3 regions of the Mangrovibacter phragmitis genome follow, and region 1 is predicted to be linked to each of the others. Evidence: predicted binding sites of a transcription regulator. Region 1 holds the regulator's gene; each other region holds the start of a gene.
What was found. The regulator sigma-54, encoded in region 1, starts transcription at its own class of promoters, with help from an activator protein. The targets are predictions, from matches to a motif close to GTTGGCACANNTTTCGCTNT.
Positions count from the first base shown of each region.

Region 1 (5,095 bases):
TGCCACAGGAAGCGTCTATTTTCCGGCGTCTCAGCGTGTACGATAACCTGATGGCTGTGTTACAAATTCGCGATGATCTCTCCAGCGAACAACGTGTTGATCGGGCAAATGAGTTGATGGAAGAATTTCACATCGAACATCTGCGCGACAGCCTTGGTCAATCACTGTCTGGTGGTGAACGCCGTCGTGTAGAGATTGCTCGGGCGCTGGCTGCTAATCCGAAGTTCATTCTGCTGGATGAACCCTTCGCAGGGGTTGACCCCATCTCGGTTATCGACATAAAACGTATTATCGAACATCTGCGTGATAGCGGTCTGGGCGTATTGATTACCGACCACAACGTACGCGAAACGCTGGCGGTTTGTGAACGGGCTTATATTGTCAGCCAGGGTCATCTTATTGCCCATGGCACACCCAGTGAAATTCTCGAAGACGAGCATGTGAAGCGGGTATATCTTGGGGAAGAGTTCAGACTCTGATAGGGTAAGCGTGACAGGATGTAAAAAAGAGTGAGCACACCTCACATCAGGTTTGTTCGCTATTCGTTATCACTGTCACCGTTTCACTTTATCAGGAGAGTTTTTCTTTTTGCCAGGGCAGGTATTATTAACGTATTGACCTGAGGAAGTATGCTCTGAATATGAAGCAAGGTTTGCAACTAAAGCTTAGTCAACAGCTTGCCATGACGCCTCAGTTACAACAGGCCATTCGCCTGTTGCAACTGTCTACGCTGGAACTGCAGCAAGAACTCCAGCAAGCGTTGGAAAATAATCCGCTGCTTGAGCAAACCGATTTTCATGACGAAGTGGAAACTCAGGATGCTCAGGATAGTGAGTCGCTGGATACCCGTGAAGCGCTTGAGCAAAAAGATATGCCTGAAGAGCTGCCGCTGGATGCAAGCTGGGATGAGATCTATACCGCAGGAACCCCCTCCGGCACCGGTGCCGATTACATTGATGATGAACTGCCTGTTTATCAGGGGGAGACAACACAAACACTTCAGGATTACCTGATGTGGCAAGTGGAACTGACACCGTTCTCTGATACTGACAGGGCAATTGCCACGTCGATTGTCGATGCGGTAGATGAAACAGGCTATCTCACCGTTCCCGTTGAAGATATTCTGGAAAGCATGGGCGATGAAACCATAACACTGGATGAAATCGAGGCTGTACTCAAGCGAGTTCAGCGGTTTGATCCTGTGGGTGTAGCTGCCCGTGATTTACGTGATTGTTTGCTTATCCAGCTTTCTCAGTTCTCTCGTGAAACGCCTTTTCTTGAAGAAGCCCGGCAGATAATCAATGGGCATCTCGATCTTCTGGCAAACCATGACTTCCGGACACTGATGAAAATCACGCGTCTAAAAGAAGATGTGCTGAAAGATGCGATGATGCTGATCCTGTCTCTTGATCCTCGTCCAGGGCAGTCCATTCACACCACTGAGCCTGAATACGTTATTCCGGATGTACTGGTGCGCAAACATAAAGGGCACTGGACAGTTGAACTGAATTCCGACAGTATTCCCCGCCTGTCCATTAACCAGCATTACGCCTCTATGTGCAACAATGCTCGTAATGACAGTGACAGTCAGTTCATCCGCAGTAATCTGCAGGAAGCGAAATGGCTAATCAAAAGCCTGGAAAGCCGAAATGAGACACTGCTCAAGGTCAGCCAGTGTATTGTAGAGCAGCAGCAGGCTTTTTTCGAAAATGGCGAAGAATACATGAAGCCAATGGTACTGGCAGATATTGCTCAGGCGGTGGAAATGCACGAATCAACGATTTCGCGCGTTACCACGCAAAAATACCTGCACAGCCCACGGGGCATTTTTGAGCTGAAATATTTCTTCTCCAGCCATGTGAATACTGAAGGTGGGGGCGAAGCCTCTTCCACGGCAATTCGCGCACTGGTGAAGAAGTTGATTGCCGCAGAAAACCCGGCAAAACCACTTAGTGATAGTAAACTGACTTCTATGTTATCTGATCAAGGTATCATGGTGGCCCGGCGCACTGTCGCAAAATACCGCGAGTCTTTATCCATACCGCCGTCGAACCAGCGTAAACAATTGGTTTGACTCAACCGATAAGGAAGACAATATGCAACTCAATATCACAGGACAGAATGTCGAGATTACTGAAGCTATGCGCGAATTCGTCAACACAAAGTTCGCCAAACTGGAGCAGTATTTCGAAAGGATCAACCAGGTCTATATTGTGTTGAAAGTGGAAAAAGTCACTCAAACAGCGGATGCTACACTTCATGTAAATGGCGGTGAATTGCATGCCAGTGCCGAAGGCCAGGATATGTATGCCGCAATTGACGGTTTGATAGATAAACTCGCACGTCAATTAACTAAACACAAAGATAAACTGAAACAGCATTGATGACCCAGGTATTTCCCTGAATCTCAGCGGCCCGTTATCGCAGGATAGCGGGCCGCTGGCACAGAGGGTACCAGGTGGAGCTATGATGAATAATGATTCCGCGCTGCAACTCAGCGCTGTCCTGAACCAGGAATGTACGCGTAATAACGTACATTGTCAGAGCAAAAAACGTGCTCTGGAAATCGTCAGTGAGCTGGCGGCTAAGCAGTTAGGCCTTCCGTCACAAGCGGTTTTTGATGCTGTATTAACCCGCGAACGTATGGGAAGTACCGGCATTGGTAATGGTATCGCTATCCCGCACGGTAAACTGGAAGAAGACACATTACGTGCCGTTGGTGTATTTATCCGTCTGGAAACACCCATACCTTTCGATGCCATTGATAATCAGCCAGTTGATCTCTTATTCGCGCTGCTGGTTCCGGCAGATCAAACTAAAACACACTTACACACTTTGTCGTTGGTTGCCAAAAAACTGGCCGACAAAACGATTTGTCGTCAGCTCCGTATGGCCCAAACGGATGAAGAACTGTTTAACATTATTACTGATGCGGGAAATGCAGAAGCCTGATTCCGGCTCAGTAATCATGAATTAACATCACATGATACCCATGAAAATTGGGGATGCATGCAGGCTAACACCGTAAACGCCACTGGCTTCATCTGCATCAGTAACGTAAAGGGTGTTTTACTGGTAGCGGTCATTAGGGTGCCTCTCAGGGATGAGAGAGATAAATATAGCCACCCTGTGCAAACCGACAACGGGTATATTCAGACTGGGGGAGAGACTGTTCATGGTGCTGATGATTGTCAGCGGCCGCTCAGGTTCAGGGAAATCCGTAGCCTTGCGTGCTTTGGAAGATATGGGTTTTTACTGTGTAGACAACTTGCCAGTTGTGTTGCTACCCGATTTAGCCCGCACATTATCTGACCGGCAAACATCTGCGGCAGTCAGTATTGATGTACGCAATATGCCCGAGTCACCGGAAATTTTTGAGCAGGCAATGCGTAATTTGCCTGATACATTTTCGCCGCAACTTCTGTTCCTGGATGCTGACCGTAACACGTTGATTCGACGCTACAGTGACACAAGGCGTCTTCATCCGCTGTCCAGTAAAAATCTGTCACTGGAAAGTGCGATTGATGAAGAAAATGATCTGCTGGAGCCGCTGCGTTCCCGGGCTGATTTGATTGTTGATACCTCGGAAATGTCAGTGCATGAACTGGCTGAAATGCTGCGAACCAGGCTACTGGGTAAACGCGAGCGTGAGCTTACCATGGTGTTTGAATCATTTGGTTTTAAACACGGTATTCCTATCGATGCAGACTATGTTTTTGATGTTCGCTTTCTGCCAAACCCCCACTGGGATCCCAAATTACGCCCCATGACTGGTCTGGATAAACCCGTCGCTGCTTTTTTGGATCGCCATACCGAAGTGCATAACTTTATTTACCAGACTCGCAGCTACCTCGAGTTATGGTTGCCCATGCTGGAAACGAATAATCGTAGCTACCTGACGGTTGCTATTGGTTGTACCGGTGGTAAGCACCGCTCTGTTTATGTTGCAGAACAATTAGCTGACTATTTCCGCTCACGCGGTAAAAACGTCCAGTCACGCCATCGAACGTTGGAAAAACGCAAAACATGACCGTAAAACAAACTGTTGAGCTCACCAATCGTTTAGGAATGCACGCGCGCCCGGCAATGAAGCTCTTTGAACTGGTACAAAGTTTTGATGCCGAAGTGTTGCTGCGCAATGAAAGTGGAACAGAAGCAGAAGCCAGCAGTGTGATTGCACTGCTAATGCTGGATTCTGCCAAAGGTGGGCACATTGAAGTGGAAGCAACCGGGCCTCAGGAAGAAGAAGCGCTGGCTGCCGTTATAGCACTGTTCGACGCGGGCTTTGACGAAGATTAATTAACTGCAGGTTAATTCAGTTTGTGCTCTGCCAGGAAGCTTTCCCCACCCAGTTGCCTCATCTGGCGGAGTATCCATTGTTGCCTGGCACGGACATACCCTGAAGGCGCGCTGGCTTTATAAATAATCGGGTTTGGCAATACCGCGGCTAACAAAGCGGCTTCTGCAGGTGTCAGTTGTCTTGCAGTCTTATGGAAATAATGTTGTGCAGCGGCCTCAACACCGAAGATACCTTCACCAAACTCAGCCACGTTCAGGTAAACCGTTAAGATTCGGCGCTTACCCCACAACAATTCAATTCCCACGGTCAACCCGGCCTCCAGGCCTTTACGCAGCCATGATCGCCCATCCCACAAAAACATATTTTTGGCTGTTTGCTGAGAGAGTGTCGATGCACCACGTATCCGGTTTTCATGACGTTCATTATGAGCCAGCGCTTGCTGAATCGCGTCAACATCAAACCCCCAGTGCTCAGGGAATTTCTGATCTTCAGCCGCAATGACCGCAATCGCCATCCAGGGAGAGATGTTATCCATGGATTCCCACGTTGAATGCGCCACATAGTGAAAATTCCCCGAAAACCAGGCCGATACCTGGCGCTCCACCATCACAGCGCTAAACGGGACAGGCAACATACGAAACAGCAGTATTAATGACAGCCAAAAACCAGCGAGCCCCAAAACACTATATAAGATGTACCGTTTAACTCTCGCTAATAATCCTTTACTGCCTCGACTCATTGGCAAAGAACCAGAACACGCGAAACAAGTTTTTCAATACCTTGTGCGGCTTCATC
Region 1 is NZ_CP134782.1:3,829,702-3,834,796, forward strand. It holds gene lptB (LPS export ABC transporter ATP-binding protein) at 1-479, shown strand, start outside; gene rpoN (RNA polymerase factor sigma-54) at 641-2,074, shown strand; gene hpf (ribosome hibernation promoting factor) at 2,097-2,384, shown strand; gene ptsN (PTS IIA-like nitrogen regulatory protein PtsN) at 2,467-2,952, shown strand; gene rapZ (RNase adapter RapZ) at 3,176-4,030, shown strand; gene npr (PTS phosphocarrier protein NPr) at 4,027-4,299, shown strand; gene mtgA (monofunctional biosynthetic peptidoglycan transglycosylase) at 4,311-5,039, opposite strand; gene elbB (isoprenoid biosynthesis glyoxalase ElbB) at 5,036-5,095, opposite strand, start outside.

Region 2 (5,095 bases), 470 kb from region 1:
GCGCCCAGAGGCGCTGTCAGATTAATGAAAAAGAAGGGAAAAGCGTGGTTTTCCCTTCTTTTTAGTTAGCGGATGAAAATCAATTACCGGTTTGCATTTGTGATTGCTGCTGTTGCGGCAAGAAATGCGTAGGTACAGGCTCCGCTTCAGTTACTTTTCCCGGTTGTACTGCAACCGCGGTATTTTGCAACGGAATCAGACGCAGGTCAGTACTGTTCACACCATTAGTGATTACCGGTTTAAAGGAATCAGACATAAAGATCAGCTTGCCGTCCACGGTAATCGCAGCACTTAACAAAATCCGGGCATTCTGGCGGATGTCGGCCAGGTCGTAAGGCAGCACATAGCTAAAGGGTGCCTGGTGGCCTTCAAGGTTAACCACTTTCTGCGATAAGACTCTCGCAGGTGAATCCGCGCGTGAAGCATCAGACAAGGTTACTGTCAGTACCGCATTTTGTGGCAATGCCAAACGCTGGTTAATAACAATATTACCGGACAGATGAGGTTTCTGCATATCAGCCTGTGAAGCGAGGCGAGAATAGGCAAAGTTCGGGTTCGGGACTTCATAAGTATTGCGAAATTGTTGTGCACAGCCAGCCAGGACAAAAGCAGCAGCCAGACCGCAAATTACGGGTGTCAGTTTCATCGTTTTTCTCCTTCTCCTGCCACCTGCCGATACAGTCGATATCGTTGTGGTGGGGGGTTGGTTTATTGCTTATCAGGGTAAGTCTGGCATATTACCTGATTTTTTGCTGGTAAAAGACTGTAAATTCAGATAATTGAACCCATCGGACCAGTTAAAAATCCAGGTTATACTTAACAGGATGTGTCGTATTGCGTCCGGGTGTGCCGGCCTTCCGCTTTTATGCGTGTTTGTCTGCATTGAGGAAGGAAGTACCGGTACGCTGGTTGTGTCGCAAAACCGCGCATCAGGCCATATGGTCACTACACACACCGACTAAAAACTCCGCAGCCAGAGGGTGTACTATGAGTCAGGCGTTAAATAATTTGTTAGCCCTGTTAAATCTTGAAAAAATTGAAGAAGGCCTGTTTCGTGGGCAAAGTGAAGACCTTGGCCTGCGCCAGGTATTTGGCGGCCAGGTCGTTGGGCAGGCGCTGTATGCAGCAAAAGAAACGGTTCCCGCAGAACGCCTGGTGCACTCCTTTCACAGCTATTTTCTGCGCCCCGGAGACAGCAAGAAAGCCATTGTTTATGATGTTGAAGTACTGCGTGATGGCAACAGCTTTAGTGCCAGGCGCGTGTCCGCCATTCAAAATGGCAAGCCAATCTTTTATATGACAGCATCATTTCAAGCACCTGAGCCTGGTTTTGAACACCAGAAAACCATGCCAGAAGCCCCGAAACCGGAGTCACTTAAATCCGAAACGGATATTGCCAAACTGTTTGAGCATATGCTCCCTCCACTGGCTAAAGAAAAATTTTTAAGCGATAAACCGCTGGAGATCCGCCCGGTCGTGTTCCATAACCCTTTAAAAGGCCATGTGGATAAACCTGAACGCCAGGTCTGGATGCGGGCGAATGGCACAATGCCGGACGATTTACGCATTCACCAGTACTTACTGGGTTATGCATCTGACTTTAACTTTCTGCCCACAGCTTTACAGCCGCACGGAATAGGGTTTCTGGAACACGGGATGCAGGTTGCCACTATTGATCACTCTATGTGGTTCCACCGCCCTTTCAGCTTTAACGAGTGGTTGCTCTACAGCGTGGAAAGCACTTCAGCATCCAGTGCCAGAGGTTTTGTACGCGGCGAGTTTTATACGCAGGATGGGGTTTTGGTGGCTTCAACAGTGCAGGAAGGCGTTATGCGCCAGCGGGGTTAACCTGTTCGAATAGCCCACAAATGAGAGTTTGTGGGCTGGCATAAAATGAACTCAGGCCGCTATCTCCGTATCACCCTGAGTTCAACACCTGTTTAATGCTGGCGTAGTTGGCGCACCAGGGTAGCCATGCGCCGTGTTCGGCAATACAGGATGAACAGCACAAATGCCTGGCAATTGAATATCCAGCGCGCCGCACACAATGCCACGAATGCAAGACAAACTGCCCACTGCCCGCCACCACCCCAGAACAGGCCTCGTACTCCTTGCCCCACCGTTAGTACCACTAAGACCACAAATAACCAACTCAAACATGTAATACCCGCCACATACCCCCTTGAGGCAAGCGATACACATACCAGGGAGGTTACCAGCATCACAATTGCTGGCACAAAAAAACTCAGGGCATGTTCTGCCGGGGTCAAATGGGTAAAGTTACTCAAAAAAACCAGCACGAGGTGCTTTGCACTACGGATAAAGCAAAGAAAGTGGCACCGATGTTACGCACCACAGCAGAAGTGGTTCTGAAATACGTTCGTCGAGAATGGTGATTTCAAACGGCTACTACTGCAAGGAGGTTTTCTGAGCGAGTCGGGCGGTTCAAAAATATACTGGCCTTATTAGATTAAAGTCCCGGTCTTATGACCAGGACTTTGTCATCAATCGGAGAGACAACAGTCCCTCTTTTTTATGCCTGGCTATTACACCAGGCACTCAGCAACCAGCGGGATTATGCGTTGTAAGCATTTTCACCGTGGCTGTTAACATCCAGACCTTCACGTTCCTGATCTTCCGGAACACGCAGGCCAACAGTCATATCGGCAATTTTGTAACCAATGAAGGCAACAACGCCAGACCAGACAATGGTAATCAGCACGCTTTCCAGTTGAACCATCAGTTGGTGGCCCATAGTGACACCCTCTGCGAAACCAACACCACCCAGTGAAGAGGATGCGAAGATACCGGTCAGGATACAACCTACGATACCGCAAACACCGTGAACGCCGAACACATCACACGGGTCATCAACACGCAACCAGCGTTTCAGTGCAGTAACCCCCCACAGGCCAGCAATGCCCGCCGCGATACCAACGATAAGCGCACCACCAACACCGATATAACCACAAGCAGGCGTTACCGCAACCAGACCCGCGATAGCACCAGAACAAGAGCCCAGCAGAGACGGTTTACCACGAATCGCCCACTCACCAAATACCCAGGCAAGGATAGCCGCAGCAGTTGCAACAACGGTATTAAGGAAAGCCAGACCAGCGATTTCATTCGCCGCACTTGCTGAACCCGCATTGAAGCCGAACCAGCCAACATACAGAATCGCGGTACCAGTAAATACCATTGGCAGGTTATGCGGTTTGAACGCTTCTTTGCCGAAGCCAACGCGTTTGCCCATCATATAGGCACCCACCAGGCCAGCAACTGCTGCGTTAATATGCACCACTGTACCGCCAGCGAAATCCAGCGCTCCATGGGTTGCCAGCAGACCGCCGCCCCAGACCATATGCGCAATCGGCACATAAGACAGGGTCATCCACACAACAACGAAGATCAGCACTGCAGAGAAACGAATACGTTCAGCCAGGGCACCAACAATCAGGCCAACGGTGATACACGCGAAGGAGCCCTGGAAGGAAACGTGGATGTACTGATAGAAAGTACCCATCAGATCGGTAATTTTGATGCCTTTCAGCATGGTCCAGTCAAAGCTACCGAAGAAATTGTTACCAGTGCTGAATGCCAGGGTATAGCCATAGACCACCCACAACACGCACACCAGCGCGAAAGTTACAGAAACCTGAGTCAGCATGGACAGCACGTTCTTGGAACGAATCAGTCCACCGTAAAATAACGCAATCCCAGGAATCGACATGAACAGCACCAGTGCGGTGCAAATCATCATAAAAGCGTTATCGGCTTTATCAACTACTGCTGGTGCAGCCATTGCAAGTGATGGCAACAATGCCAGCGCCCCGAGGCCAAGTTTAATGCCAAATTTACTCATTTTATCCATCCCTTTCACCATTGCCAGGAATCAGAGGGCCGCTTCGTCGGCTTCGCCCGTACGAATACGAATGACACGTTGTAATTCAGCAACGAAAATTTTGCCGTCGCCAATTTTGCCTGTGTAGGCAGCTTTACTAATTACATCAATAACTTCGTCGAGTTGATCGTCAGCAATGGCTACGTCAATTTTCACTTTTGGGAGAAAGTTAACGCTGTATTCTGCTCCGCGGTACAACTCGGCGTGCCCTTTCTGGCGACCAAAGCCTTTCACTTCGGTCACTGTCAGCCCCTGAATGCCAATAGATGAAAGCGCTTCACGGACGTCTTCCAGTTTGAATGGTTTAATTACCACGGTAACCAGCTTCATAAATCCCCTCCAGTAAGAAATCGGTAAGTGCCGCAGCGAACAGGGATTACTAAGCAATCAACGTGCCAAAAGTATAAATCAGCAACTTTCAGCGTCTTAATGAGGTGAGAGGCGGGTTAACTGAAAAGACCGGAAACAATGTTGTCGCCAGGAACATTCCTGAAAAATAAAAACGCACCTTTTTGGTGCGTTTTTATAAAAAACACTGCACCAATAGTGCAATGGGTTAAATGTTCGCCAGATAATGGTGCATTACATAACAGCAGACTCTTCATAGCTGCTGGAGGCTAATTCTTCACCAGCCAACTGTAACTGATACATTTGCCAGTAACGCCCACGCTTCGCCAGGAGTGCCTCATGCCGGCCACTCTCAACTGCCTGCCCACGGTGCAACACCAGAATAGTATCAGCCTGGGTAATGGTGGAAAGCCGGTGAGCAATTACGACCAGAGTGGTTCGCTGGCGTAAGGCACTGAGTGCATGCCCTATCGCCTGCTCGGTGCCTGAATCAATATTGGCAGTCGCTTCATCCAGAATAAGTATTTCCGGGGTATCAACCAGTACCCGGGCAAGTGCCAGCAACTGTTTTTGCCCGACCGACAACGTATTGCCCTGCTCACCTAATTGGGTATGAATACCTTCAGGCATTGAGCGCACAAGGTCAGCCAGTTGCACGGTCTCCAGCGCCTGCCAGACACGCTCTTCACTGATATCCCGCCCCAGTGTCACATTCATATATAGCGATTCAGCCATCACCACCGGATCTTGCTGCACCATCGCCACACCTTTGCGCAGGACACTATGGCTCAGGCTTTCTAACGGACGGCCATCAAGGCGTATCTCCCCTTGTGACCACGGGTAATA
Region 2 is NZ_CP134782.1:4,300,911-4,306,005, forward strand. It holds gene MPHASIOC01_RS20870 (YbaY family lipoprotein) at 80-646, opposite strand; gene tesB (acyl-CoA thioesterase II) at 988-1,848, shown strand; gene MPHASIOC01_RS20880 (hypothetical protein) at 1,941-2,156, opposite strand; gene amtB (ammonium transporter AmtB) at 2,576-3,862, opposite strand; gene glnK (P-II family nitrogen regulator) at 3,893-4,231, opposite strand; gene MPHASIOC01_RS20895 (SmdB family multidrug efflux ABC transporter permease/ATP-binding protein) at 4,484-5,095, opposite strand, start outside.
Region 2: the regulator sigma-54 is predicted to act here: its motif matches at 4,282-4,301, upstream of glnK (P-II family nitrogen regulator).

Region 3 (5,095 bases), 300 kb from region 1:
AGCCCCAGCAAAATAATGCCGATGTTTTCCAGCGCGTGGTAAGCCAGCAGGCGGTTAATGTTGTGCTCCATCAGTGCGTACAACCCGCCAACAAAGGCGGTTAACATGCCCAGCAACAGCACCACGACGCCCCACCAAAGCGGCAACTGGCTACCCAGTAAAGACAAAGTGAGAATGCCGTACAGGCCCACTTTCAACACCACAGCCGAGAACAGCGCCGCTGCTGGCGCAGCAGCATTGGCATGGGCCTGCGGTACCCAACCATGCAAGGGAATAATGCCAGCCAGCAGGCCAAAACCCAGCAAGCCGAGGATCCAGATGGCAGGTGTTAACGGGAAGGCACTGACTGCGGGCTGTAAGTCGACAAAATCCAGAGTGCCGTAACGCGCCCGGAGAAGCCATGCGCACACCGCCAGCAATACCGTACCCAGGCGGCCCAGCAAGAACCACAATTTGCCAGACTGGCTGCACCCGGTAAGAAACACCGCGCACAACGCCATAATTTCAGCCATCACAATCAGCATGGCGAAATTCGTGGCGGTTACCGCCAGTACGGCTGCGGCCATCAGCAAATTCAATAAGAAGCCATTGCAACGGACATCTGTATGCCGGTGCCAGGCAATGTTGAATACACTGACAAACAGTGACGGGATACACAACGCAATCAGCCAGATACTGCTCAATGCGGTTAACTGAAACGTCATATGCATAAAGCTGAACGGGCTGGCAGCCTGAGGCGCAGCTCCGGTCAGCACGGCACCCGCCGCCAGGATAGCCATCAGGCTGCTGACAGCGCCACACACCCCGGCCAGTAAGCCACTCAGTGTGCGGGAAAAGGCAAAGACAAGCGCCAGTACTGCGGTAATGATAAAACCGAGCACCGCGCCGTCCATCAACGACAACGCATTCATTTAGTCGCCTCCGTCCCGGTATTGAATAAAGACAAATCCCCCAGACTGGCATTCACTGTCAGCGCACGCTTACGTTTGCTGGCCAGCGCCAGATCAGCGTTATCCACAACACGCAGTGCTTTGGTCGGGCAGGTACGTACACAGGCCGGGCCCTGTTCATCGAACTGGCATAAATCACATTTCACAGCCACCGCCCGAATACCTGGCACCCAGTCCAGCATGCTGCTGACTTTGGCCGGAGCGGGCGGAGCCGGCGGCGCTTTGGGTGTATTGACGTTGGCGGGAATATCCAGCGGGCGGCTGCCGGAGAACTCAATAGCGCCAAATGGGCAGGCGATGCCGCAGAGCTTGCAGCTCACACACAAACTTTCATTGAGCTGCACTGCGCCATCAACACGTTTAATCGCGTTGACCGGGCACACGGTCGCGCACGGCGCGTCTTCACAGTGGTGACATAACTGCGGCGCGGATTCATTTTTATTGCGCATGACTTTCAGGCGTGGCAGCGATTGCAGCCCCTGCTGACGATGCGTTTCAGAACAGGCCGCTTCACAGGTATGGCAACCTATGCACAGCCTGGAGTCGGCGATAACAAAACGATTCACCGGGTATGTCCTCGGGTCGATGGTCATTTTTGACGAAAACATGCCGCAAACTGTCAATTTCGACAGATATCGACACAGGTTAAGGCTCAGGCCAGTGCGTGGCGGGCCAGTTCTTGTTTAAGCTCACTCATATTCAGTGGCGTATCATCATGTACGGCCTGATACAGGCTGTCGTAGACACTGCCAATCTTGCCAAGGTAGTGGTCCAGAACCTGCTGGCGGTCGCGGATATTCACGGTGTTATCTATCTGCCCGGCATTGTTTAGTTCAGCCGTACCAATCAGCAGGCGGGTGTTATCATCACGGGTGCTTAAGGTATATTCGATGGTGTGGCAGTTAAAGCCCGTAGCTGGCTCAATGTGCACAATGAAGTGGTCAAATAACACAAAGCAGAGGTCCTCGTCGGGGCTGCATCCCACGGCGTGGTACAGGTGTGCTTTTGATAACGTGACGGCCTGAATCAGGGTATTGCAGTAGGTATGCCACTGATCCTGTAGCTGGCGATGCCGGTCGGCAATGTATTCAGCTTTTTCGCTCAGTTCCCAAATGGTCATGTTGCGTTACTCTTTTAATGGAAGTCCCCTCCATAAGCACATAACGTGCCAATTTTTAACACATTGTTTTTCATGTTTTTATTTTAAAAACACCTTAATAACCTGACTTTTGACATGTCATTTTCGTCACCTTCGTCATCGCTGACGACACTTCTTTACCTGGCAAAAAATAAAACATGGCACTTTTATTGCATTTGGTGCGCAGGGTGATTCACGAGGAGCAGTTATGCACGAAATTACACTCTGCCAGCGCGCTGTCGAACTAATGGAGCAGCAGGCTCGCCAGAATAACGCACAACGTATTACCGCTGTCTGGCTGAAGATTGGCGCGTTCTCCTGCGTGGAAACCAGCGCACTGACTTTCTGTTTCGAACTGGTGTGCCGCGGCACGCTGGCAGAAGGTTGTGCCCTGCATATAGAAGAACAACAGGCTGAGTGCTGGTGCCCACAGTGCCAGCAATATGTCACGTTATTAACCCAGCGCGTGCGCCGTTGCCCACAGTGCCAGAGCGATGAGCTCCAGATAGTGGCCGACGACGGTATGCAGATAATGCGCCTGGAAATCGAGTAGGAGTGCTGTATGTGTACCACTTGTGGTTGCGGTGAAGGCAACCGTTATATCGAAGGCGATGAGCATAATCCCCACTCACCTTTCCGTAGTGCGCCTTTCGCGGCGTCGGCCGCTGTTGCTCATAAACTGAGTATCACCGGGCTGGTGCCGGAAACCGCACACTTCACGCCAGATGAACTGACAGGCGGCGACCTGCATTATGGGCACGGTGAAGCCGGTAGCCATGCGCCAGGCCAAAGCCAGCGCCGTATGCTGGAGGTTGAAATTGATGTTCTGGACAAAAACAACCAACTGGCTCGCCAGAACCGCGCCTGGTTTGCCAAACAACAACAGTTAGTGCTCAACCTGGTCTCCAGCCCCGGTTCTGGTAAAACAACCCTGCTGACAGAAACCCTAAAACGCCTGCAAGGACGCGTGCCGTGTGCGGTTATCGAAGGCGACCAACAAACTGTCAACGATGCCGCACGTATCCGTGAAACCGGCACACCGGCAATCCAGGTGAACACCGGTAAAGGCTGCCATCTTGATGCGCAAATGATTCACGATGCCATGCACCGCCTGCCGCTGAACAACCACGGCATTCTGTTTATTGAAAACGTGGGTAATCTGGTTTGCCCGGCAAGCTTTGACTTAGGTGAACGCCATAAAGTGGCCGTGCTGTCTGTCACTGAAGGTGAAGACAAACCACTGAAATACCCGCACATGTTCGCCGCCGCCTCGCTGATGATCCTCAATAAAGTCGATTTACTGCCATACCTGGATTTTGACGTAGAAAAATGCCTTGCTTACGCCCGTGAAGTTAACCCGGCGATTGAAATCATTTCGCTGTCCGCCACCAAAGGCGACGGCATGGAGACCTGGCTTAACTGGCTGGAGGCACAACAATGTGTATAGGCATTCCCGGGCAAATCAGTGCCCTGCTGGATGACAACCAGGCAAAAGTCGATGTCTGTGGTATCCAGCGCGATGTTGATTTAAGCCTGGTTGGGCAGCACGATGAACAGGGTCAGCCGCGCCTGGGTCAATGGGTTCTGGTGCATGTTGGTTTTGCCATGAGTGTCATCGATGAGCAGGAAGCCCGGGATACTCTGGAAGCCTTACAAAACATGTTTGACGTTGAGCCCGATGTGGGTGCTCTGCTGTATGGGGAGGCGCGTTAATATGCATCTGGTCGATGAGTATCGCGACCCCGAACAGGTCCGTAAACTTCTGGTACACCTCGCCCAGCGGGCTCCGCTGCTGGGCGCCACGCCAGAACATCCACTGCGTATCATGGAAGTGTGTGGCGGCCACACCCACGCCATTTTCAAATTTGGCCTGGATCAGTTGTTACCACCCAATATTGAATTTATTCATGGCCCCGGCTGCCCGGTGTGTGTGCTGCCAATGGGGCGCATTGACACCTGTATTGATATTGCCCGCCGTCCCGGAGTTATTTTTTGTACTTTTGGCGATGCCATCCGTGTGCCTGGCCGCAATGGTTCTCTGCTGGATGCCAAAACGGCAGGCGCGGATATCCGTATTGTCTATTCGCCTATGGATGCGCTGAAACTGGCTCAGCAAAACCCGGACCATAAAGTGGTGTTCTTCGGGCTGGGTTTTGAAACCACCATGCCAGCTACTGCTATCACCCTGCGCCAGGCAAAAGCGAAAAACATCAATAATTTTTACTTTTTCTGCCAGCACATTACCCTGATCCCCACGCTGCAAAAATTACTGGAGCAACCAGATAACCAGATAGATGCGTTTCTGGCTCCCGGTCATGTCAGTATGGTTATCGGTACCCAGGCTTATAGTTTCATTTCGCAACAATTTAATCGCCCTTTAGTGGTTGCTGGTTTCGAACCCCTTGATCTACTGCAAGGCGTAACCATGCTGGTTGAGCAGAAAATAGCGAATCACGCATGCGTGGAAAACCAGTACAGCCGCGTGGTACCTGATGAAGGCAACAAGCTGGCACAACAGGCAATTGCCGATGTGTTTGTGGTGAATGGCGATAGTGAGTGGCGTGGTCTGGGCGTGATTGACGCATCCGGAGTGCATTTAACCCCGGAATACCAGCGTTTTGACGCCGAACAACACTTTAACCCGGTGCGCCAGTCAGTCAATGACGACCCACGGGCCAGGTGTGGCGATGTGCTTACCGGCCGGTGTAAACCGCACCAGTGCCCATTGTTTGGAAAAACCTGCAACCCACAAAGCGCATTTGGCGCGCTGATGGTGTCTTCAGAAGGTGCCTGTGCTGCCTGGTATCAATATCGAGCAGAGGAACCAGTGGCATGAAAACCGTTACCCTCGCCCACGGCAGTGGTGGGCAGGCAATGCAGCAACTTATCGCCCGGCTGTTTATGCGCGCCTTCGACAACCCCTGGCTGGCAACCCAGGAAGATCAGGCGCGCTTACCGCTGGATGTATTAACCAAAAGCGGCGACCACCTGGCATTTTCCACTGACA
Region 3 is NZ_CP134782.1:4,133,360-4,138,454, forward strand. It holds partial or broken gene MPHASIOC01_RS20070 (proton-conducting transporter membrane subunit) at 1-911, opposite strand, end outside; gene MPHASIOC01_RS20075 (4Fe-4S dicluster domain-containing protein) at 908-1,516, opposite strand; gene hycA (formate hydrogenlyase regulator HycA) at 1,603-2,070, opposite strand; gene hypA (hydrogenase maturation nickel metallochaperone HypA) at 2,297-2,641, shown strand; gene hypB (hydrogenase nickel incorporation protein HypB) at 2,651-3,535, shown strand; gene MPHASIOC01_RS20095 (HypC/HybG/HupF family hydrogenase formation chaperone) at 3,526-3,801, shown strand; gene hypD (hydrogenase formation protein HypD) at 3,803-4,924, shown strand; gene hypE (hydrogenase expression/formation protein HypE) at 4,921-5,095, shown strand, end outside.
Region 3: the regulator sigma-54 is predicted to act here: its motif matches at 2,104-2,123, upstream of hycA (formate hydrogenlyase regulator HycA).